Regions from separate parts of the Spirillospora sp. NPDC000708 genome, predicted to be linked through region 3. Evidence: riboswitches for the same ligand, from Rfam matches in the RefSeq annotation. Region 3 holds a riboswitch; each other region holds the start of a gene.
The links. Region 3 has a riboswitch for cyclic di-AMP ahead of ABT299_RS51480 (CHAP domain-containing protein). Riboswitches for the same ligand answer to the same signal wherever they lie in the genome.
Positions count from the first base shown of each region.

Region 1: another riboswitch for cyclic di-AMP. It lies ahead of ABT299_RS07935 (C40 family peptidase); the one in region 3 lies ahead of ABT299_RS51480 (CHAP domain-containing protein).
Region 2: another riboswitch for cyclic di-AMP. It lies ahead of ABT299_RS02205 (CHAP domain-containing protein); the one in region 3 lies ahead of ABT299_RS51480 (CHAP domain-containing protein).
Region 4: another riboswitch for cyclic di-AMP. It lies ahead of ABT299_RS16985 (C40 family peptidase); the one in region 3 lies ahead of ABT299_RS51480 (CHAP domain-containing protein).

Region 1 is NZ_JBEPCJ010000007.1:77,130-82,551, forward strand. Features, by position in the region: gene ABT299_RS07925 (Mut7-C RNAse domain-containing protein) at 1-562, shown strand, start outside; gene ABT299_RS07930 ((deoxy)nucleoside triphosphate pyrophosphohydrolase) at 602-970, shown strand; gene ABT299_RS07935 (C40 family peptidase) at 982-2,010, opposite strand; cyclic di-AMP (ydaO/yuaA leader) riboswitch at 2,017-2,160, opposite strand; gene typA (translational GTPase TypA) at 2,351-4,204, shown strand; gene ABT299_RS07945 (FHA domain-containing protein) at 4,301-5,422, opposite strand, start outside.
Region 2 is NZ_JBEPCJ010000002.1:137,978-143,399, reverse strand. Features, by position in the region: gene ABT299_RS02210 (SpoIIE family protein phosphatase) at 1-898, shown strand, start outside; cyclic di-AMP (ydaO/yuaA leader) riboswitch at 1,379-1,534, shown strand; gene ABT299_RS02205 (CHAP domain-containing protein) at 1,547-2,344, shown strand; gene ABT299_RS02200 (bifunctional glycosyltransferase/CDP-glycerol:glycerophosphate glycerophosphotransferase) at 2,546-5,422, shown strand, end outside.
Region 3 is NZ_JBEPCJ010000175.1:1,765-7,186, forward strand. Features, by position in the region: gene ABT299_RS51475 (hypothetical protein) at 1-1,138, opposite strand, end outside; gene ABT299_RS51480 (CHAP domain-containing protein) at 1,205-2,191, opposite strand; cyclic di-AMP (ydaO/yuaA leader) riboswitch at 2,209-2,351, opposite strand; cyclic di-AMP (ydaO/yuaA leader) riboswitch at 2,576-2,777, opposite strand; gene ABT299_RS51485 (C40 family peptidase) at 3,281-4,327, opposite strand; gene ABT299_RS51490 (NYN domain-containing protein) at 4,522-5,422, opposite strand, start outside.
Region 4 is NZ_JBEPCJ010000020.1:85,565-90,986, reverse strand. Features, by position in the region: gene ABT299_RS17000 (RDD family protein) at 56-736, opposite strand; gene ABT299_RS16995 (RDD family protein) at 744-1,631, opposite strand; gene ABT299_RS16990 (amino-acid N-acetyltransferase) at 1,638-2,168, opposite strand; cyclic di-AMP (ydaO/yuaA leader) riboswitch at 2,496-2,687, shown strand; gene ABT299_RS16985 (C40 family peptidase) at 2,691-3,668, shown strand; gene ABT299_RS16980 (LuxR C-terminal-related transcriptional regulator) at 3,968-4,237, opposite strand; gene ABT299_RS16975 (substrate-binding domain-containing protein) at 4,674-5,422, shown strand, end outside.

The DNA of each region.
Region 1 (5,422 bases), on a different contig from region 3:
GGGCGTGGAGCCCGTGCCGCGGCCCCAGCCCGTCCCGCTGGACCCCGGCCAGGACGCGCCGCGCTTCCTCCTCGACGTCCACCTGGGCACGCTCGCGCGCCGGATGCGGCTGCTCGGCCTCGACACCGCCTACCACAACGACATGGACGACCCGGCCCTGGTCGTCCAGGCGAACGCCGAGCGCCGCGTCCTGCTCACCCAGGACCGGGGCCTGCTGCGGCGCCGGGCGCTCTGGTTCGGCGCCTACGTCCGCGGGTCCCGGCCCGACGACCAGCTCCGCGACCTCCTGGACCGCTTCGCGCCCGTCCTCAGCCCCTGGACGCGCTGCACCGCCTGCAACGGCGTCCTCGTCGCCGTCGACAAGGAGGAGATCGAGCGCGACCTGGAGGCCGGCACCCGCCGCAGCTACGACGTCTACGGTCGGTGCGCCGGCTGCGGCCAGGTGTACTGGCGCGGCGCGCACGGCGACCGCCTTGAGAGGATCGTCGAGGAGGCGACCCGTCAGGTCGGGACCGCCCGCGCCGGAACCGACCGGCCCCGGGCGGCCGTCTCAGACGGGTAGGGACGGAAGGGGCTGGTCACCATCACCGATCTGGTCGTCGTGGGCGCCGCGATCATCCGCGACGGGCGGCTGCTCGCCGCCCAGCGCGCCGAGCCGCCGCACATGGCCGGCGGCTGGGAGCTGCCGGGCGGCAAGGTGGACCCGGGCGAGTCCGACGAGGACGCCGTGGTCCGCGAGTGCCACGAGGAGCTCGCCGTCAAGATCCGCCCGCTCCGCCGCGTCGGCGGCGACTGGCGGCTCAGCGAGCGCGCGCTCCTGCGCGTCTGGACCGCCGAGATCGTCGAAGGCGAGCCGCGGGCCCTCGAACACCTGGCCCTGCGCTGGCTCACCCGCGACGACCTGTACGACGTCGCCTGGCTCCCCGGCGACCGCCCCGTCATCACGGAGCTGGAGCCCGACCTCCGCTGAGGCGGGGTCCGCTAGGAGATGCGGTTCGCGCCGGCGAAGTCGGAGCGGGTGGAGAGCTTGGAGATCTTCACCACGTCGCCGGTCTGCGGCGCCTGGAGGAACTTGCCGTCGCCGACGTAGATGCCCATGTGGTGGAGGTTGCTGCCGAAGTACACCAGGTCGCCGGCGCGCAGCGAGGAGCGGGACACCTTGGTGCCGAGCTGGAAGAGGTCGCCGGTGTAGTGCGGCAGGCCCGGCTTGCCGACCTGGGCGTAGGCCCAGACGACGAGGCCGGAGCAGTCGAAGGAGCTCGGGCCGGCGGCGCCCCAGACGTACGGGCTGCCGAGCTTGGTGAGGGCCTTGCGGGCCATCTTGGCGGGCAGGTCCGAACCCTTGATCGTGGCGGTGAGGCCGGACTTCGGGTCGGTGGTGTGGGTGGTGGTCAGCTTGTCGAGGCGCTTCATGACCTCGTCCACCTTGGCCTTGGCGGCCTTGCGGGCGGCCTGGACCTTCGCCTGGGCCTGCTTGACCTGCTCGGTCCGCTGCTGCGCGGCGCGCTGGGCGGCCTCGGCCTGGTCGACCTGCTTCTGCAGGGCGAGGACGGTGGTGGCCTGGTTCTGCTGGAGGTAGGCCGAGTCGGACAGGCTGTCGGCGCTGCCGCCGGAGCTGAAGATCGCGTCGGGTCCGCCGCTCATGTAGTTGGCGGCGGCCAGCTGGGCGAGCCGCTGGCGGGCGGGCTCGGTCTGCTGCAGCAGCTTCTGCGCGTACGCGGTGGCGGACTTCTCCGCCTTGACCGCGCGGCCGAGGTCGACGCGGGTCTTGTTGAACTGCTCGGTGAGCGTCTCGGCCTCGTCGTTCAGTTCCTTGAGGCTCTGCTTCAGCCCCTTCTCCGTGGTGGGGAGGGGGCTGGGCGTCCCGGTGGCCTGCGGTGCGGCGGCGGGGCCGAAGGGGGTCGCGGCGTGCGCGGCGACGGGGGCGGTGGTGCCGAGGCCGATGACCAGCACTGCGGCGGCGGTGGCGGTCGGCGCGACGCGCCGCCGGGGACGGGGGTCCGGTGCCAAGCCGGTGTCTCCTCTCCTCGCTCGCCTACCGGGTTAGCTGACGGGTTCGGGCCAGGAGTCGCCCTACGACGTGCGTCGATTCACCCCAGGGGGATGGGTCCCCGGTTCGTCCGCGGGTGGGTGCCGCGGGGGATTCGGCGGTCCGGTCGCAGCCCCGGGGGGTGGGGCTCCGGACGACCGGATCTCGGGAAGATTACAAAGGATGGGCAAAGATGGCCAATCGAGGCCCGTGTGAGGCAGGGGACGAGCGGCTCTGAACAGGCGGCGCCGTGCGCCAAGTAGAATGGTGGCAGCCGCGCGTCTGCGGCGACTCCCGAACTCTCACGCAAGGCGAGCCCGCATGCCCATCTCCACGCGCGACGACCTCCGGAACGTCGCGATCGTCGCCCATGTCGACCACGGCAAGACGACGCTGGTCGACGCCATGCTCTGGCAGTCCGGCGCCTTCCGCGAGAACCAGGACGTCGACGACCGCGTCATGGACTCCAACGATCTTGAGCGCGAGAAGGGCATCACCATTCTCGCCAAGAACACGGCCGTCCGGCACAACGGCCTGACCATCAACATCATCGACACGCCCGGCCACGCCGACTTCGGCGGCGAGGTCGAGCGCGGCCTGTCCATGGTGGACGGCGTCGTCCTGCTGGTGGACGCCAGCGAGGGGCCGCTGCCGCAGACCCGGTTCGTGCTGCGCAAGGCGCTCGAGGCGCGGCTGCCGGTGATCCTGGTCGTGAACAAGACCGACCGGCCCGACGCCCGCATCGACGAGGTCGTGGACGAGACGTACGAGCTGTTCATGGACCTCGACGCCGAAGAGGACCAGATCGACTTCCCGATCGTGTACGCCTCGGGGCGCGCCGGGCGGGCGTCGCTGAACAAGCCCGCCGACGGCGGCATGCCCGACAGCGAGGACCTGGAGCCGCTCTTCACGGTCATCACCGAGACGATCCCGGCGCCGTCGTTCGACCCGGACGCGCCGCTGCAGGCGCACGTGACGAACCTGGACGCCTCCAGCTACCTGGGCCGGATCGCGCTGTGCCGCGTGCACGCGGGGACGATCAAGAAGGGCCAGCAGGTCGCGTGGTGCCGGCACGACGGCAGCATCGAGAAGGTGAAGATCACCGAGCTGCTGATGACCGAGGCGCTGACCCGCAAGCCCGCCGACGAGGCGGGGCCGGGCGACATCATCGCGATCGCCGGCATCCCGGAGATCATGATCGGCGACACCATCGCCGACCCGGACGACCCGCGCCCGCTGCCGCTGATCACGGTGGACGAGCCCGCGATCTCCATGACGATCGGCACCAACACCGGTCCGATGGCGGGCCGCGAGAAGGGCACGAAGGTCACCGCCCGGATGGTCAAGGACCGGCTCGACCGCGAACTGGTCGGCAACGTGTCGATCAAGGTGCTGCCGACCGAGCGCCCCGACGCCTGGGAGGTGCAGGGCCGCGGCGAGCTGGCCCTCGCGATCCTGGTGGAGAACATGCGCCGGGAGGGCTACGAGCTGACCGTCGGCAAGCCGCAGGTCGTCACGCGGGAGATCGACGGCAAGAAGCACGAGCCGGTCGAGCGGCTCACCGTCGACATCCCCGAGGAGCACCTCGGCGCGGTCACGCAGCTGATGGCGGTCCGCAAGGGCCGCATGGAGCACATGACCAACCACGGCACCGGCTGGATCCGGATGGAGTTCCTGGTCCCGGCGCGCGGCCTGATCGGGTTCCGCACCGAGTTCATGACCGAGACCCGCGGCACCGGCATGGCGCACCACGTGTTCGAGGGCTACGAGCCCTGGTTCGGCGAGCTGCGCACCCGGCCGTCCGGCTCGCTGGTCGCGGACCGCTCCGGCGCCGCCACCGCGTACGCGATCACGAACCTGCAGGAGCGCGGCACGTTCTTCGTGGGGCCGACCACCGAGGTGTACGAGGGCATGATCGTCGGGGAGAACTCCCGCTCCGACGACATGGACGTCAACATCACCAAGGAGAAGAAGCTCACGAACATGCGCTCCTCCACCGGTGACGAGCTGGAGCGGCTCACCCCGCCGCGGGTCCTGTCGCTGGAGGAGGCCCTCGAGTTCTGCCGCGAGGACGAGTGCGTCGAGGTGACCCCCGCGAACGTCCGCATCCGCAAGGTGGTGCTGGACGCCAAGGAGCGCGAGCGGATGCGCGCCCGCACCAAGCGCGCCGGCTGACGCCGGGACGAGGCGCACAGGACGCGAAAGGAAACGGCCCCGCGGTTCCGAGGAACCGCGGGGCCGTTTCGTTGTCGGTCGTGCCGGCCGGTCGTGCTAGGCGAGCTGGACCGTGCCGGTCACGTCGGCGGCCAGGCGGAGCTGGTCGCCGTCGCGCAGCGGGGCCTCCACGCCGCGGGGGAGCCGCTCGCCGTTGACGAACGTCCCGTTGGTGGAGCCCTCGTCGCGGACCCAGGCCGTCCCGGACGGGTCGAGCCAGACCGTCGAGTGCCGCCGCGACACGTTGTCGTACTGGGTGAACGTGGCGGCCACCGGCGACTGGCCGGCGTCCCGGCCGAGCACCAGGTGCTGGCCGACGGAGACCTTCAGCTCGCCGGTCGGGAACTGGACCCGCAGGACGGGCGTGCCCTTCTGGGGCAGCGGCCGGCCGCACGAGTTGCACTGCGCGGCGCCCGGGTTGGTCAGCACGGCCTCGCAGTACGGGCACATGAACGCCGTGCTGTCGGGCTGCTGCGGGTGCTGGTGCCCCCGCTGCTGGTCGGGCGGCAGCAGGGTCGCCTCGCGGCCGTGCGGCGGCGGGATCGGCGGCTGCTGCTGCGGCGGCGGGCCGTACTGGTGGTCCGCCGGGCCGGGCTGCGGCATGTACTGGTCCGGCTGCTGCTGGTACGGCTGCTCGGGCTGGTACTGCGGTTCCGGCTGCCGGTACTGGTCGGGCGGCGGCTGGTGCTGCTGCGGCGGCGCACCCCACTGGTCCGGCTGCTGCTGTTGCTGCTGCGGCGGCATGGCCCACGGGTCCGCCGGCTGCTGCCCCTGCTGCGGAGCCCCATGCTGCGGCTGGCCGTGCTGCGGCTGCTGCGGCGGCGGGCCCCACTGGTCAGGCTGCTGCTGCGGCGGTGGCCCCCACTGGTCCGGCTGCTGCTGCGGGGGCGGCCCCCACTGGTCCTGCGACGGCTGGCCGTGCTGGGGCGGGAGCCCGCCCTGCTGAGGGGCGCCGTGCTGCGGAGCACCGTGTTGGGGGGCGCCGTGCTGCGGAGGCTGCTGGTAGTCGTGCTGGGGCGGCTGCTGGTACGGCTGGCCTTGCTGCGGCGGGAAGCCGCCGTGCTGGGGAGCGCCGTGCTGCGGAGCACCGTGCTGGGGCGGGCCGCCGTGCTGTGGGGCACCGTGCTGGGGGGCGCCGTGCTGTGGAGCGCCGTGCTGCGGCGGGCCCTGGTCGTACCC
Region 2 (5,422 bases), on a different contig from region 3:
GCACCGGGTGATCGGCAAGGACGGTACGCCGCGGCATCTGTGGGTGTTCGCCGAGCCGGTGCTGGACGACTCCGGGCTGCCGGTGTCGATCAACATCGTCTCGCAGGACATCACGCGGCGCCGCGGGGTGGAGCGGGCGCTGGCGGAGACGCGCCGGCAGATGCTCAAGCAGCAGGCGCGGACGGCCCAGGAGCGCAAGGTGGCGGTGACGCTGCGCCGGGCGATCCTGCCGGACGAGGGTGAGGTCGAGCGGCTGCCGGGCTTGCGGGTGGCGATCCGGGCGCTGGCGGCGGAGAGCACGGCGCGGATCGGCGGGGACTGGTTCGCCACCCGCGCGATGCCGGACGGGCGGGCGCTGTTCGCTATCGGGGACGCGGCGGGGCACGGCCTCCCGGCGGCGGCGTCGATGGCGCGCAGCCGCAACGGGCTGCTCGGGCTGTCGTGCACCGGGGAGTCGGCGGGGCAGCTGGTGGGCTGGCTGAACGAGCTGGTCGGCAGCATGGACCCGCCGGCGACCGGCACCGCGATCGTGGGCCATTACCGGCCGGACCGGCGCGTCATGGAGTGGACGTGCGCCGGGCATCTGCCGCCGATCCTGGTGCGGGACGGGCACGCCGAGCCGCTGGAGGTCTATCGCGACCCGATGCTCGGCGCGCTGCCGGATTGGGAATACACGACGATCTCCACGGAACTGCGGCCGGGGGATCTGCTGTTCCTTTACACCGACGGCCTCGTGGAGCGCCGGGACACCGATCTCGATGAGCGGATCGATCGGCTCACCGGCATTCTGCGGGACTCCTCGTCGGGGCCGGAACTGGCGCTGGACGAGGTGCTCGCGCGGATGGAGCACGACCGGGCGGCCGACGACACCACGATGTTCGCCCTGCACGTGGAGTGATCTTCAGCAGGTCAGGCCGCCCGTGAACCAGAGTGACGTAGGCCACATCGGCAGGGGAGTGGCGCGGTCCGTGTGATCTGCGCCGCGGCGCCCGGGCGGGCCGTGAAGGGCGGAAGCGTCCCGCGCCTTTTGATCATTTTACCTTTCCTGGGCCGGTGGGCGGTGGCTGGAATCCCCTATGCCGTAAGGGCTTCGGGCCGTCCGGAGAAAGATCGGGAAGGTCCGGCCGGGGGTGGTCGTTGAAGCGGGGTTGCAACGGCGTTGAGCAGGCAAAAGATCCTTTTGCGGCCGGTTTGCTTTTCTTGTGAGTGTTGGTACCTTCTTGCACGAATCAAGCAGCGCGTTCCATGCGTTGCACGCCGGCCGCTTCCATGCGCGGCCGAGGGTCGCTGAGCGGAATCCGCACGCGACGCGCGCCGCATATGCGCGCCCCCTCGAGATCAGTCGCTGAGATACATCCGAATATCCGGCACCGCGTCCCGCGGTGCGAGGCCGAGTCCGTCCAGGTCCACCCGACCGGACGGAGCCGGGGACCCAAGGTTCCAGGGGTGAATCGGCGCGTCCGTCAGGCCGCGCCGTAGGGCTCTTCCATGCCCGAATCCGTCAGCTAACCCGGTAGGCGTCATGGGAGACAAGGAGATTCCCTGCATGACCGGTCGTTTCGATCGTTTTACCAAGAACTTCGCCCCCCGACTGAGCGGGCGCCTCACCGGCGCCGCCTCCCGCGCCGCGCTCGCCCGCATGAGCCCCGAGGACCGGGCCGTGGGCGTCGCCGTGGCGGGTGTGATGGCCGGCGCGGTCGGACTGGCGATCTTCAACCCCCTGGCCGGGGGCACGGCGTCCGCCGAGACGCCCGCCCAGGCCGCCGCGCAGCACCGCGAGAGCGTGGTGTCCGAGCGCTCCGGGACCGAGCACGCGCCCCGCAAGGCGACCCGGTCCGCGTCCCGCACGGTCGCCGCGTCCACCGTGATCAAGCTGGCGAAGTCGCAGGTCGGCGAGAGCGAGAGCCGCAGCGGCTCGACCAAGTACGCGGACTGGTACGCCTCCACCCCGCACGCCGCGGTGACCGCCCGGCGCGACGGCGGCAGCGTCGGCGACTACCGGGGCGCCGAGTGGTGCGACATGTTCGTGTCGTGGCTCAGCGCGCAGACGGGCGTGAAGAACATGGGCTGGGACGCCTACACCGTCCAGCACGCCTCCTGGTTCGAGAAGGCCCACCGCTGGGGCGACACCGCCAAGCCCGGCGCGGTCGTGTTCTTCGACTGGCAGAACGGGTCCCGCGGCGGGATCGACGACATCGACCACGTCGGCCTCGTCGTCAAGGACAACGGCAACGGAACGATCACCACGATCGAGGGCAACACCGACAACGCCGTCAAGGAAAAGATCCGCGACAAGTCCGAAGTCGTCGGCTACGGATACCCCGACTACGCCAAGTCTCGATGATCCGTCCCGCAGGCGAATGATCTGATTCGTGCGGATGGAAGGCGCCCGGTCCTCGACCGGGCGCCTTTGGCGTTCCCAGGTGGTCTGCCGCGACCTGTCGGGTAATGCTAAGCATTGACAGCTTTTGATCTGAGTTGGCCCTTGACGCCTCCTTGCTGGAAAGGAACCCCTGACACGCCGGCGGAGCGGAGGGGGATGCCCATGCGGGTGCGCCCGGATGTGAGCGTGGTGGTGATCGCCTACAACGACGCCGCCCGGCTCCCGCGGGCGGTCGCCTCGTCGCTCGCGCAGTCGCTGGGCGGCGTCGAGACGGTGATCGTCGACGACGCGAGCACCGACGGCACCGGCGAGGCCGCGGACCGGCTCGCCGCGGCGCACCCCGGCCGGGTCGGGGCGGTGCACCTGCCCGTCAACTCCGGAGGCTGCGGCCGCCCGCGCAACGTCGGCGTCGAGCGGTCGGACGGCCGGTACGTGATGTTCCTCGACAGCGACGACCTGCTGGACCGGCACGCCTGCCTCAACCTGCTCTCCGCCGCGCAGGAGACCGGCGCCGACCTGGTCTCCGGGCTCTGCGACCGGGTCTTCCTGGACGTGCCGAAGGGCTCGAAGGACCGGGCCCGGCCCTGGTACCCGTGGCTCTACGAGCGCAGTGCCGTGTACGGGTCGCTGGAGGAGAACCCCGACCTGCTCTACGACACCCTGTCGACGAACAAGCTCTACCGCCGGGGGTTCCTGGAGGACGGCGCGCTGCGCTTCGTCGAACGGCTCCACTACGAGGACCTGCTGTTCAGCGCGGAGGCGTACACGGCCGCCGCGCGCATGGCCCTGATCCCCCACCGGGTCTACAACTGGCTGGTCCAGGACCGGCGGGCGAAGCCGTCGATCTCCAACCGCCGGGACGAGCTGGCCAACTTCGCCGACCGGCTGGAGATCCACCGGCGCATCGACATGCTGTTCGAGCTGCGCGGCGCGGACGGGCTGAAGCGCGCGAAGGACGCCAAGTTCGTCAACCACGACCTGCTGCTCTACCTGCGCGAGCTGCGGGACCGCGACCCGGTGTACCGGGCCAGGTTCCTGGACCTCGCGGCCGGCTACCTCGCCGGGCTGGACCCGGTGGTGTTCGAGACGGCCAACCCGCTCGCCGCGATCGCCGCGTTCCTGATCAGGGAGGGCGACCGGGCGGGGGCGCTGGCGGCGGCCGAGTACCTGCCCGGCCGCCGGTCCGATCTGCACGCCCCGCTGGTGGAGCGGGACGGCCGGGTCTTCTGGGGCGGGAGCCCGCCGCGCGGGGACCTCGGCCGCCGCGTCCTCGACGTCACCGACCTCGGCTTCCACCTGTACCCGCTCGGGGAGCTGCGGCCCGCCGCCGTCGTGACCCGGCTGGAGACGCGCGGCGGCCGCGCCCGCCTGGACGGGCACGTGCTGAACCCGCTGGACCGGATCCCGCGCGGCGCGGCGCTGTCGGCCTCGCTGGAGTTCCGCGACCGGCGTGATGCGCGCGGGGCGCGGGTGCCCGCCGAGATCGTCCACGAGGGCGACCGGCTGGCCTGGCGCGCCGAGTTCGACCCGGCCGCCCGGATCCGGCCGATCGGGTTCGTCGACCCGGTCTGGGACGTCCGGCTCCGCGTGGAGGTCGACGGCGAGGAGATGGTCACCCGGCCGGGCGGGTCGGCGGGAACCGCCGCCGCGAAGGCCCCGGTCCTGCGCGGCGTCGAGCTGCCCGTGCGGCCGCGCCTGACGCGCCTGGCGGGCGACGTGCTCCGATCGTTCGTCACCGAGGACGGGCACCTGGCGTTCAGGCTGGAGACCGGCAGGCTGGAGGCCGGCGGCCCGCGGACGCGTCGCGCCGCCGCAGCCGTAGCGCGGGTCGTGAGCAGCCCGCCGGCGCGGCGCGGCAGGCGGCGCGCGCGGCGGCTGGAGCGCTCCATGCGCCGTGCGCTCGCCTCCAGCAGGACGAAGGCCGCCGTGTTCAACCGGATCCTGACCCGGCTGCCGGTCCGCAGGGGCCTGGCGGTGTTCGAGAGCCATCTCGGGCTGCACTACTCCGACAACCCGAAGTACATCTACCGGGAGCTGCGCCGCTCGGGCCGCCCGGTCGAGGCCGTGTGGTCGTACGCGAGGTCCGTGAAGGGCTTCCCGTCCGACGCGAGGCTGGTCCGGCGGGACTCCTGGCGCTACCACCTCGCGCTCGCGCGGGCGGAGTTCTGGATCGACAACCAGGGGTATCCGGACCGCCTGCGCAAGCGCCCCGAGACCACCTACATCCAGACCTGGCACGGGTCGGCGTACAAGCTGATGGGGCTCGACCAGCCGCGGATGAAGAGCGGGCCCGCGTCCGACCGCGCCCGGCTCGCGCGGAGCGTGGACCGCTTCGACTGCTTCCTCGTCCGCTCCCGCCACGACGTGGACACCCTGGTCAAGGGGCTCGGCGTCCGGGCGGAACCGCTGCCGGCCGGGTACCCGCGCAACGACCCGCTCGTCAACGGCCTCGACAGGGACGCCGAGCTGGCCGCCGAGGTCGCCGCACTGCGCCGCTCGCTCGACCTGGACGACGGGCGCCGCGCCGTGCTCTACGCGCCGACCTTCAGGCCGGGGCCGACGGGGAAGCCGGTCGGGCCGATGGAGCCGCCCGTGGACCCGGTGCGGTTCGCCCGCGAGCTCGGGGACGAGATCGTGCTGCTCGTCCGCCCGCACTACCTGTGCCGGGCGAACCTGCCGCCGTCGGCGTCGAGCGCCATGCGGGACGTCGGGGGAGTGGCGGACGCGACCCTGCTGCTCCTGCTCGCCGACGCGCTGGTCACCGACCACTCCTCGATCATGTTCGACTACGCGCTGCTGGACCGGCCGATCGTGCTGCACCTGCCGGAGGACGGCGAGCACGCCACCGGCTACTTCGACCTGGAGGAGCACGCGCCCGGCCCGGTCACGCGGACCGAGGACGAGCTGATCGCCGCACTCGCGGACCTGGACGCCGCCGGGTCCGCGCACGCGGCGGCGCGCCGCGCGTTCGCCGAGCGGTTCGGCGAGCACGACCGCGGGACCGCCGCGCGCACCGTCGTGGACCGTTACTTCGGAGAG
Region 3 (5,422 bases):
CGAAGTCGGCGGCGGCGGGCAGCGCGGACGGGACCCGGCCCGACCGCAGCTCGCGGCGCAGCTCGCTGGCGGCCGACCGGACGCTCACCTTCGCGTGCTTGTAGCCGACGTAGTCGGCGAACCCTTCGATGAGCCAAAGGGGGGTGGTGTGGTCGGTGGCGCCGCCGGTCGCGACGTGGGTCAGCTCGTGGGTGAGCACGACGGTGCGGCCGAGCTCGTTGAGCCGGCCGAAGGTGCCGGGGGAGACGATGACGCGGTCCTCGCCGCGGCCGCCGCCCGCGGACGGCGCGACGGTGGCGAGCGCGGCGATCTGGCCGAGGCTCTCGTCCGGGCCGGCGAGGGAGGCGGCGAGCCGCTCGTCGGCGGGGACCAGCGCGACGGCCCGCTGCGCCCAGCCCTTCCCGACGACGCCGGTGACGACCGGGACGGCCGCGTCGAGGCGCTCGGCGATGCCCTTCAGCCCGCCGCCGTCGCCGACGACGAGGCCGGCGCGGCCCCGGACGACGCTCAGCGGTCCGGCGTCCCAGATCTCGGCGTCGTCGTGGTAGCCGAGGGCCGAGCCGTCGCCGACGACCGTCCAGGCGCCGGAGCGGGGCGCGAACGTGAGGTGGCGGGCGCGGGCGACGTCGCCGCGGTCGAAGCCGCGCAGCCGGTACCGGGTCTCCACGCGGACGACGGCGGCGCCGCCCTCCGCGTTCGCCGACTCGGTGCCCGCGAACCGCTCCGTCCAGCCGTCCAGGGGCAGCCTGCGGAGGTTGTCGTAGAGCCGGGCCTGGGCGTCCTGGAACGCGGCGGGCGCCGAGGAGACCGTGGCGAGGAAGGCGGTGCGGTCGCCGGCCGCGACGGCGCGGGACCGGTTCGCCAGGACGGCGCGCGCCGTGTCCGGATCGAACGGAGCGGAGGGCCGGGCGGTGCGGGCCGCGGCCCGGGACCCGCTGGACCGTGCGCCGAGGACCCCGGCGCCGCCGGCGGCCAGCAGCGCGGCGCCGCCGGCGCCCAACGCGAGGGCCCGGCGCCGCGTCACGGCGCCGGGCCGCGCCCACAGGTCCCGCGGAAGGACGGGACCGCCCCGCCGGGTTCCGGGGGCGTCGTGCCCCTCGTCCTCGGCGGGGCCGTCCTGCGGTGGGCCGTCCTCCATGCGCGCGATCCTATTGAGCCTTCCGTGGAAGCGGTGCCACCGGCGCCGTGTCGCCGTCCGGGGTCACTAGGCGTAGTCGGGGTAGCCGTAGCCGACCACGGTGTCCGTCGAACGCTCCTTGACCTGCACGGAGTTCCCGGTGTTGCCCTCGACGGTCTGGATCGTCCCGTCGCCGTTGTCCTTGATGACCATCCCCACGTGCTGGATGTCGTCGGCGGACTTGCCGCCGCTCCAGGAGAAGAAGACGATCGCGCCGGGCTTGGGCGCGTCGCCCCAGCGGCCGTTGTCCTGGAACCACTGGGCGTGCGCGACGGTCCAGGCGTCGCTGCCGATCTGGTCGGTGAAGCCGAGCTTGTCGCCGATCCAGGAGATGAACATGTCGCACCACTCGGCGTCGCTGTACTCCTGCACGGACCCGCCGTCGCGGGCGACGGTCTCCTTGGCGCGCTCAGTGCCCTCGTACCAGTCGCCGAACTTGGTGTCGCCGTTGCCGTCGGGGCTCGTGCCGACCTGGGAGCGGGCGAGCTCGATGGCGGCCTCGGCGGTCGGGCGGGACTTCTTGGAACGTTCCTTGGGGCCGGCGGCCTCCGGCGCGCTCGCCGTGCTGCGACGGGGCGCCGCCTTGGCGGGCGCCTCGGCCTGGGGCGTCCGGCGCGGGGACACGTGCTTCTGCGGCGCGGGCGCGACGGCCAGGTCGGCCGCGGCGGCCGGCTTGGCGGGCTCCGGCCCGCCGAACGGCAGGACCGACGCCTGCGCGGTGGCCACGGCGGTGCCGAGGACGGCGGCGCCGATGATCACGCCGCCGGTGGTGCGCCAGGCGACGGCGCGCCCGCTCTTGCGGTGCCGGCCGCCCGCCGCCGCGTGGGCGGTCTCGCCGCCGGCGTCCGGTGCCTCGGGCAGGACCTGGGCGGTGATCACCCTGGGCGCCGGGGCGGCCCCGGCCGCGCGGCCCGCCTTCTTCGCGGGGGCCGCGTGGTGCGCGGGGGTCCTTCTGACGGGGGTGATGGGAGTCGTGTCGCTGGTGGGGCTTGCCTTGCGGTGCTTGCCTGCCACGGGGGGATCTCCTTGGCTTCCATGCCGCCTACCGGGTTAGCTGACGGGTTCGGGCGTGGAAGCCGCCCTACGGCCTGCGGGCAGGCCGATTCACCCCGAGGGGACATGGGTGGGTCCCCGGCTCCGTCACCGGCCACGCGGGCACGGGACGGACTCGGCGGTGGCGCGCCCGGGGGCGGGCACGCCGGTTCGGATGGGGGTCCTCTCGGGAGGGGGCGCTGTCGTCGCGCCCGCGGAGAGGCAGAGAAAGAGGGGGCGGGCGCGGCCGTGCGCTCAGCGGACGGCCGCGCCCGGAGAGATTGGTGCCGTTCGGCTAGGAGGCCCGTCCGGGCCCGTCATCCGGCCGCGGCGGGGCGTTCTGCTGAGGGTAGGTGGACAGTGTTCACTCCTTCTTCCAGACGCCTACCGGGTTAGCTGTCGGGTTCGGGCGTGGAAGTGGCCCTACGGCGGCTCTCACCGGTCGTGCCGGAAGAGGCGCACCGATTCACCCCGGGTACCGGAATGTCCGTCCGGAACTGCTCCGGACTCCGGTGAAGGTGGGTCCCCGGTTCCGCGCCGCACGGCGCGGATTCGGCGCTGCCGCTGCGATCCTGTGGGCGTCATGGGGCCCGTGCGCGGGACCCTTTGTCCCGCGTGCGAAAGAGCGGCGCTGATGTTGTGATGGCGGCGGCCCCTTGTCCGGGGGACCGCCCGGGCCGGAGCCCTGTGTGGTCCAGCGTGGCGCGCTCTCAGCGCCATGCACGCTGTCGGCGTGCGCACGGTGGGCCGGGCCGGCCGGGTCTCGGAGAGACCGGTGCGGCACGCTCTCCCGGTGCCGCGGGGCGACGCGTGGATCGTGCCGCCCTGGGGGACGGCGCGTGGGGCGCGCCGCCCGGTCCGCGGCCGCCGTGACGGTGTGCCGCGTGGGGCCGCGGCGTCTGGAGGGCGCCGCGTGACCAGTGCGTCTGGAGGGCGCCTGGGTGGTGACAAGGTACCAAAGCCCCAACAGAAGGCAAACCCCCCCAAAATCAACAACGGACCAGGTCAGCCCTGGTCCGTTGCCATCGGGGGGAGCGAACGGCCCCGCGCGGGGGGCCGTTCACATGATCGTCAGGGGCGTCCCGCGCCGTAGAAGTTCGACGTGTAGTAGCCCGACAGAGAGCTGATCTTCACCACGTCGCCGGTGTGCGGGGCGTGGATGAACTTCCCGCCGCCGACGTACATGCCGACGTGCGAGAGCCCGCTGAAGAACACCAGGTCACCGGGCTGCAGGTCGCTCTGGGAGACGTGCTTGACGGCCGCCCACTGGGAGTTGGTGGTGCGGGTGATGTTGACGCCCGCGGCCTCCCAGGCGCGCATCGTCAGGCCCGAGCAGTCGTAGGAGCCCGGACCGGTCGCGCCGTAGGAGTACGGCTTGCCGAGCTGGGCGTAGGCGAAGTTGAGCGCCGTCCGGGCCGAGCCGCTGGCCGGGCCGTTGTAGGTGCCGCCCGTCCCGCCGCCGCTCGAACCGCCGCTGGAGGCGCCGCCGCCGGTCTGCTGGACCAGCTTCTTGGCCTCCCGGACCTTCTTGTCGAGGTCCTTCTTGGCCTTGGCGAGCTCGTCGTGCTTGGTCTTGACGTCGTTGTAGGCGCTCTGCGCCTGGGCCTGCTCGCGGCGCAGCCGCTGCGCGGTCGCCAGGAACTGGGTGAGCTGGGAGCTGCGCTGCTCGGAAAGCTGGGTGAAGACCGCCGCCTGGTCGAGGACGGACTGCGGGTCGCCGCTGCCGACGAAGCCGGTGACGTCCGTGGAGTCGCCGTTCTTGTAGGCGTCCGCGGCCATCTGGGCGATCGCCGAGCGCTGCTTGTCGAAGGAGGCCTGCTCCTCCGCCGACGCCTTCTTGGCGGCGGCCAGCTTCTTCTGGGCGATCTTCAGCTTCTCGGTGTTCTGGTTGTACTGCTCGACCTTCTTGTCCATCTCCTCGTTGAGCTGGTCGAGCTTCTTCTGCGCCTGCGCGTGCGTGGGCTTCGGCTTGGCGTGCGCCACCACGGGCGGGAACGCGAAGGACGCGGTCGCCGCCAAGCACGCGGTGACCGCCAGGCGGCGGGTGACCCCTATCCCCGTCGAGCCGGCTCTCCGGTCGCGCGAGCGCGCTGGTTCCCCGATGAGATCGTTGGTCACGGTCCGATTCGCCCCTCTCGTCCACTACGTCAGCGGACGACATTAGCGAGGGGCCACAACCGTCACAACTAATTCGTCACTATCTGATTGACTTCAACCCTATTTGCGTACATTCCGTGTCGGCAAGATCACGGAGCGCACGATCAAGGCGGCAAAATGGTGAGATTCTCCCAAAATGTCGGAGTCTTTGCGGGTCACGACCGGCCCAGCCGCCGCAGCAGCAGCGTGGACGGGCAGGGCCGCGCGTTCGCGCGCCGTGCCGCGTCCGCCACCTCCCGGTCGGAGGAGACCACCACCACCGCCCGGCCGTCCGGCTCCGCCCGCACCAGCTCGCCGATCAGCTCGTCGGCCGTCTGCCCCGGCCGGCTGAACAGCACCCGCACCCCGCGCGGCGCGGAGATCGCCACCGGCGCGTCCAGCTCCGCGCCGTCGAACACGCACGTCACCTCGGCGCGCGTCTGCGCAGCGAGCCCGCCGAGCCCCGACAGCAGCCGCGTCCGCTGGTCCGACAGCGGCAGCTCCCCGTAGCCCGTCTTCGTCACGTTGTAGCCGTCCACCACCAGATGCACCTGCGGCAGCGTCAGCAGCCGGTCCAGCAGCTGCGGGTCGCTGTCCGACAGCGCGCGCCCCGGCAGCGTCCGGTGCGCCAGCCGGTCCGGCTCCAGCGCGCCCACCGCGTCCGCCGGCCGCGCGATCGTCGACGGCAGCGCCAGCTCCCGCCGCACCCCCTGCGCCGCGTCCACCAGCGCGTCCAGCAGGAGCCGCAGCCGCATGTCGTCGATGTTGCGGCCCTCCCGCGCCGCCCGCTTGGCCGCCTCCGCCGCGGCCTCCGCCTGCGCCGCCCGCGACCGCAGCTTGCGCAGCTCCTTGTCGGCCGCCGCGGACATCTCGCGCGCGGCCGCCAGCTCCCGGTCCGTCTCCGCCGCGAGCGTCTCCGCCCGCTCCTGCGCCGCCCGGTACCGCGTCCGCGCGTCGTGCAGCTTGCGCCGCAGCTCGGCGACCTCCGCCTTGGTGTCGCGCAGCTCCGCGCGCAGCTTGTCGACCTCCGACGCGCGCGCCGACCGGGCCGCGGCCAGCTCCTCCTTCAGCGCCGCG
Region 4 (5,422 bases), on a different contig from region 3:
GACGCGCCCGGGACGGCGCGCCGCCAACTCCGAGAGTGCCGCAAACGCCGGTGAATCAGGGCGTGCGGCGTTTTACGACCAGGGTGCCGGCGAGCCTGTCATGGACGGCCCTGCGGTGCGTCCCCTCGTATATGAACCCGGCGTTCGCCACCCAGAACAGGCTCGCCAGAAGGCCGAGAATGTGGACGGGCCGCAGCGCGATCGGCACGGAGTACACGGCGGCCCGCAACACGGCCCGCAGGACGCTCGGACGGCCGTATCCGCCCTCAGGCGCACCGGCGAAGGTTTCAGGGGCCGCGGCCCGCTCCGCGCCCGTGAGGGCGCCCTCAGGGACGGACGGATCCGGGACGACCTGGATCCCCGCGAAGCGCTTGCCGAGGGTCTGCCCCCACAGGGCGAGCTGCACGGCCTCGTACAGCAGCATGCAGCCCGCCACGGCGGGCGGTGCGACGACGTCCAGCTGGTGGCCGGACACGAACTCCTTCACGACGATGATGACGGGCAGGCCGACCACGAGGGTGTCGACGATGCGCGCCAGCAGGCGCTGCCCGGGTTCGGCGAGCGCCGGCCCCTCCCCCGCGGCGCCCTCCACGGGGTCATCGACAGGATCAGCGGCGAGGTCATCGGCGGGATCAGCGGCGGGGTGGCCGTACAGCGCAGGTTCGCCGTCCGGGAGGGCGCTCCCGGTCCCGGACGGCTCATCCGACCCCTGCGCGGGCGTTCGGGGAGTCGCCATCGCGGACCTACTCCGCGTACTCGGCGTACTCGCCGTATCCCGCGCGCTCGTCGATGACGAGGGTGCCGGCGACGCGGTCGTGCAGGGCCTGGTGGAGGGGCTGGTCCCAGATGGCCCACAGGTACGCCATGAGCGCGCCCGCCCAGACCAGCAGCATCCCGTAGGCGAAGTACTGCCACACCATCACGGCGAGGACAAGGAAGAAGAAGACGCCGAGCTGGTACCCCACGTGGGTGATGGCGGCCCGCCACACGGCCTGCGTCGTCGTCAGCTGGTTCCCGGCCGGACGGGCCTGGACGACGCCGATGCCCAAGAAGCGCTTGCCGAACGTCCGGCCCCACATGGACAGCTGTACGGCCTCGTAGATGAACGGCAGGACGGACAGGACTGCGAACAGCGTGAAGATGATCGGCCAGTTCCAGATGCCGCCGTCGTCCTCCGTCTTGCTCCCGGGCTTCCCCAGCCCGAACGCGCCGACCGTGATGGGGAGGACGAGCGCGAAGCCGAAGGCCGCCACGAGCGTGTTGTCGATGAGGCGGGCCCCCGCGCGCCGCAGGATCGGCGCCAGCGGCATGTCGCCGCCCGAGGAACCGCCGTACTGGTCGTAGGACGGCTCATAGGACTCGTACGAGGGCTGCCCCCACTGGTCCTGCTGGGGTTCCTGCCACTGCTGTTGCGATGGCTGCTGCTGTTGCCATTGCTGTTGCTGCTGCCACTGCTGCTGTTGGGGCTGTTGCGGCTGCTGTGACTGCCACTGCTGTGCGGGCGGCTGAGCCTGGCCTTGCCGCTCGGGCTGCTGCCATTGCGGGGGACCCTGGTAGGGGGGCGGCGGGCCGTACGAGCCCGGCCCCTGCGACGACCCGTAGGGCCGGCCGCGGTTGGGGGAATCGCTCATGTGGGGTCAGTCCTCCAGGCGAAGCAACATCCGTGTGTTGCCCAACGTATTGGGCTTGACCCTGTCGAGGTCCAAGAACTCTGCCACGCCTTCGTCGTAGGAGCGGAGGAGTTCCTCGTACACCTCGGGCGCCACCGGAGTACCCAGGATCTGCTGAAAGCCGTGCCGTGCGAAGAACTCCACTTCGAAGGTAAGACAGAAAACCCGCCGGACGCCGAGTTCCCGTGCCGTCTCCAGGAGCTTGGAGACGATGCGGTGCCCGAGCCCGCGGCCGCCGTACCCCTTGTCCACCGCGACCGAGCGGACCTCCGCCAGGTCCTCCCACATCACGTGCAGCGCCCCGCAGGCGACGATGGGCCCGGACTCCCCCGGCCCGGCGCCCTGGACGTCCTCGGCGACCCAGAACTCCTGGACGTCCTCATAGAGCTTCACCGTCGATTTCTTGAGCAGGCGACGGCCCGATCCCGCGTACAGATCGACCAGCCTGCGAATCCCCTGAACGTCGGCGGTGCGCGCACGCCTGATGACGACTTCCACAAACAGGCGAGATTACCGAACTCGCCGCCCGTCCCCGGCCACCGGCGGCCACCCGGCACCGGTCCGGCGCTGCTCCGGGACGTGGCCGAGGGGCGCTCCAGGTCTGGCCGAGCGGGCTCCGGGTCTGGCCGGGGGTGGCCCCGGGCTTGACAGGTGCCGGCCCGCGGGCGCCACGGCGGGCCGGAGCGGTGCCGTCCGCAACCGCCGCTTACCCCCCGTACCGTCCGCCACGACCTGCGAATTCGCATGTTCTGGTTGGCATCCAATGGCGCTTCCGTTAGTGTCCCGCTCTGACGTCGGCCTTCCGCGAGGCGGAGGCCGGACCGCCGAGTCCACGGGCCGCAACCAGCGCCCCGAGGAGCCGGGGACCCACTTTCGGAGCGTTCGGGGGAGCACCCTGAGCCGATGCCGTCTGGGGTGAATCCGCAGCCGCGTGGAGGGATGCGCGCGCGCCCAGCGGACGGGCTGCTCCGGCCCGAACCCGTCAGCTAACTCGGTAGGCGGACGAGGAGAGGAGATTTGGTGCGGACGGCTCGTTTCCGTGTCCGGGCGCTCACGATCGCCGGCGCGCTCGTCGCCCTTTCCATCACGCCCCACGTGGTGGTCCCGCATTCGCTCTCGATGGCGCACGCCGACCCCGACCCGTCGGCCAAGGAGCTCAAGGACCAGGCGTTCAAGCTGGCGGACCAGCTGGAGAAGCTCACCGAGCAGTACAACGGCCTGAAGGTGAAGCTGGAGCAGTCGCAGCAGGCGGCCAAGGTCGCCGCCGGCAACGCCGAGCGCCAGCAGAAGTCCCTGGAGGGCCTGCGCGAGAAGGTCGGCAGCCTGGCCGCCACGAGCTACATGCAGGGCGGCACCGACCCCACGGTCTCGTTCATCTCCGCCCAGGACCCGCAGGTCGTCCTCGACCGCGCCGCCACCCTCAATTACTTCGCCACCCAGGACAGCACGCAGGTCCTCGGCCTCATGCAGGCGATGCAGTCCGCCCAGCGCGCGCGCAAGTCCGCCGAGGAGCGCGCCCAGCAGGTCACGCAGCTGAAGGCGCAGCTCACCGCGCAGAAGAAGAAGGTCACCACCGCCTACGAGAAGGTCCGCGGCAAGGCCGTCAAGAAGGACCCGTCCCTGCTGGCGAAGCTGCCCGTCATCGGCGAGGGCAAGGCCGCGGAGGCGCTCCGGTACGCGATGAGCAAGCTCGGCAGCCCCTATGTCTGGGGCGCCGCGGGGCCGACCACGTTCGACTGCTCGGGGCTGACGATGTGGGCCTACAAGCAGGTCGGCATCAACCTGCCGCACTACACCGGCAGCCAGTGGAACGCCGGGACCCACGTCTCGGAGAGCCAGATGCAGCCGGGCGACCTGATCTTCTTCTACTCCGACCTGCACCACATGGGGATGTACGTGGGCGGCGGCAAGATGATCCACGCCCCGCACACCGGCGACGTCGTCCGCATCGCGTCCCTGGCCGGTCGGCCGATCGCCGGCGTGGTCCGCGTCGCCTGAGCGCTCGGCAGACGCCCGCACGACAGACGCCCCTAGAGACGCGTCGGCAGCAGAGCCGATGGCCGCAGAACACACGGCAGCGGCGGGTGCCGGCTGGAGAGCCGGCACCAGACAGCCCGGTGCAAGGTGATGTGAACTGCGTCCGCGGCGGCGCTGCGCTCTTGCAGGGACCTACCTGCCGGGCGTAGGGCGCCGCCGCTGCGGGGTCGGACGAGTTCGTATCGCTGGACTTGCTTCCGGTCGGGCTGGTTTCCGGGTGATGACGCCCGCCGTCCCCTGACGGGCGTCGTCGGGTCGCGCTAGATGAGCTGCCTTCTGGCCGCCCACACCACGGCCTCGATAGGGGTGTTGACCTCCAGCCGGTCGCAGATGTTCCGCAACCTGCGGCGCAAGGTCCGTGCGCTCAGTTCCAGCTTGCGCGCCGCCACATCAGCGGTGACACCGCTGGCGATCTGGGCGAGCAACCTGATCTCCTCGTCGCTCAGCCCGAAATCGAGTGTGGCTGTTTCCACTCCGTCCTCCCTCGTCCGTGGTTGATGACCGCGGGGATGCAGCCGTCCGCTGCACAGGCACGGGTTGGGCCCTCGAACTGCATGCGTTGGGTTGCCGGGTCCGGAGCCTTCCGGACTCAGATCATCGGGTCGGGTTCCTTTTCCGTCTCGCGAGCTTGGCCGGAGGTGGCCGATGGGCCGATTGCGGGGTCGTGCGGGGGAACTCCGGGTGACGATTCACTCGTTGGCCACGTGTCAGGGTCGGGTCTGGGTCGTCGGTTCCGAACCCGCTCCCTCCTCGTTGGACTCACCGGATCTCGCCGCGGACGAAGATCGTGAATCGTTTCAAGCTACGCTTCGGCTCGGAACGCTAGGCGGCCGGATCCGGCCCGTCAAGCGCTGATTACGTGCTGTCTGTGCCCGAATGGTCGCAATACGTGACCGGGTTTTCGGGGATTGACAGGGGAAAGCCCAGCTACCTGGGAAAACACCACCGGGGCGGACGAGGAGCGACGTGCCACAGACCAGTATTCGCGAGGTCGCGCGGCGTGCCGGGGTCTCGGTTGGGACCGTTTCGAATGTCCTAAACCGGCCAGATCTCGTGGCCGAAGCAACCCGTAACCGGGTGCGCGAGGCGATCGAGGAGCTCGGATTCGTCCGCAACGAGTCCGCGCGGCGGCTCCGGACGGGCCCCGACCGCACCGCCGGCGAGTTCGGCGACGAGCCGCGCCGCGCGTTCGGCGTCGTCGTGGAGGACCTCACCAACCCGTACGCGGCCGACGTCGTGCGCGGCGCCGAGGAGGCGCTGAACGCGTCGGGCCACGACGCCCTCTGGCTGTCGAGCGACCACTCCGCCGCGAAGGAGGCGCGCTCGCTGGAACTGCTGGAGGAGCAGCACGCCGCGGGCGCCCTGATCGTTCCGGTCGGGCTGGGCAAGTCGCGCATCCGGCGGCTGCGCGCCGCGGGGCTGAGCGTCGTGCTGATGGACCGGGACGTCACCGACGCGTGCGCGGTCCACGTCGACCACGTCGCCGGCGGGGAGCTGGCCGCCGCGCACCTGCTCGGCATCGGCCGCGAGCGGATCGTGTTCGTGACGGGCGCTCCGGAACCGCAGCCGTGCGTCGAGCGGCGCGACGGCGCGGCCCGCACGCTCGTCGAGGCGGGCCGCGGGAAGCCGCCCGTGCTCGTCCAGGGCGCGCTGAGCCCCACCGAGGGCCGGCTCGCTGCGCGGCTGCTCCTGGAGATGACGCCGCGGCCGGACGG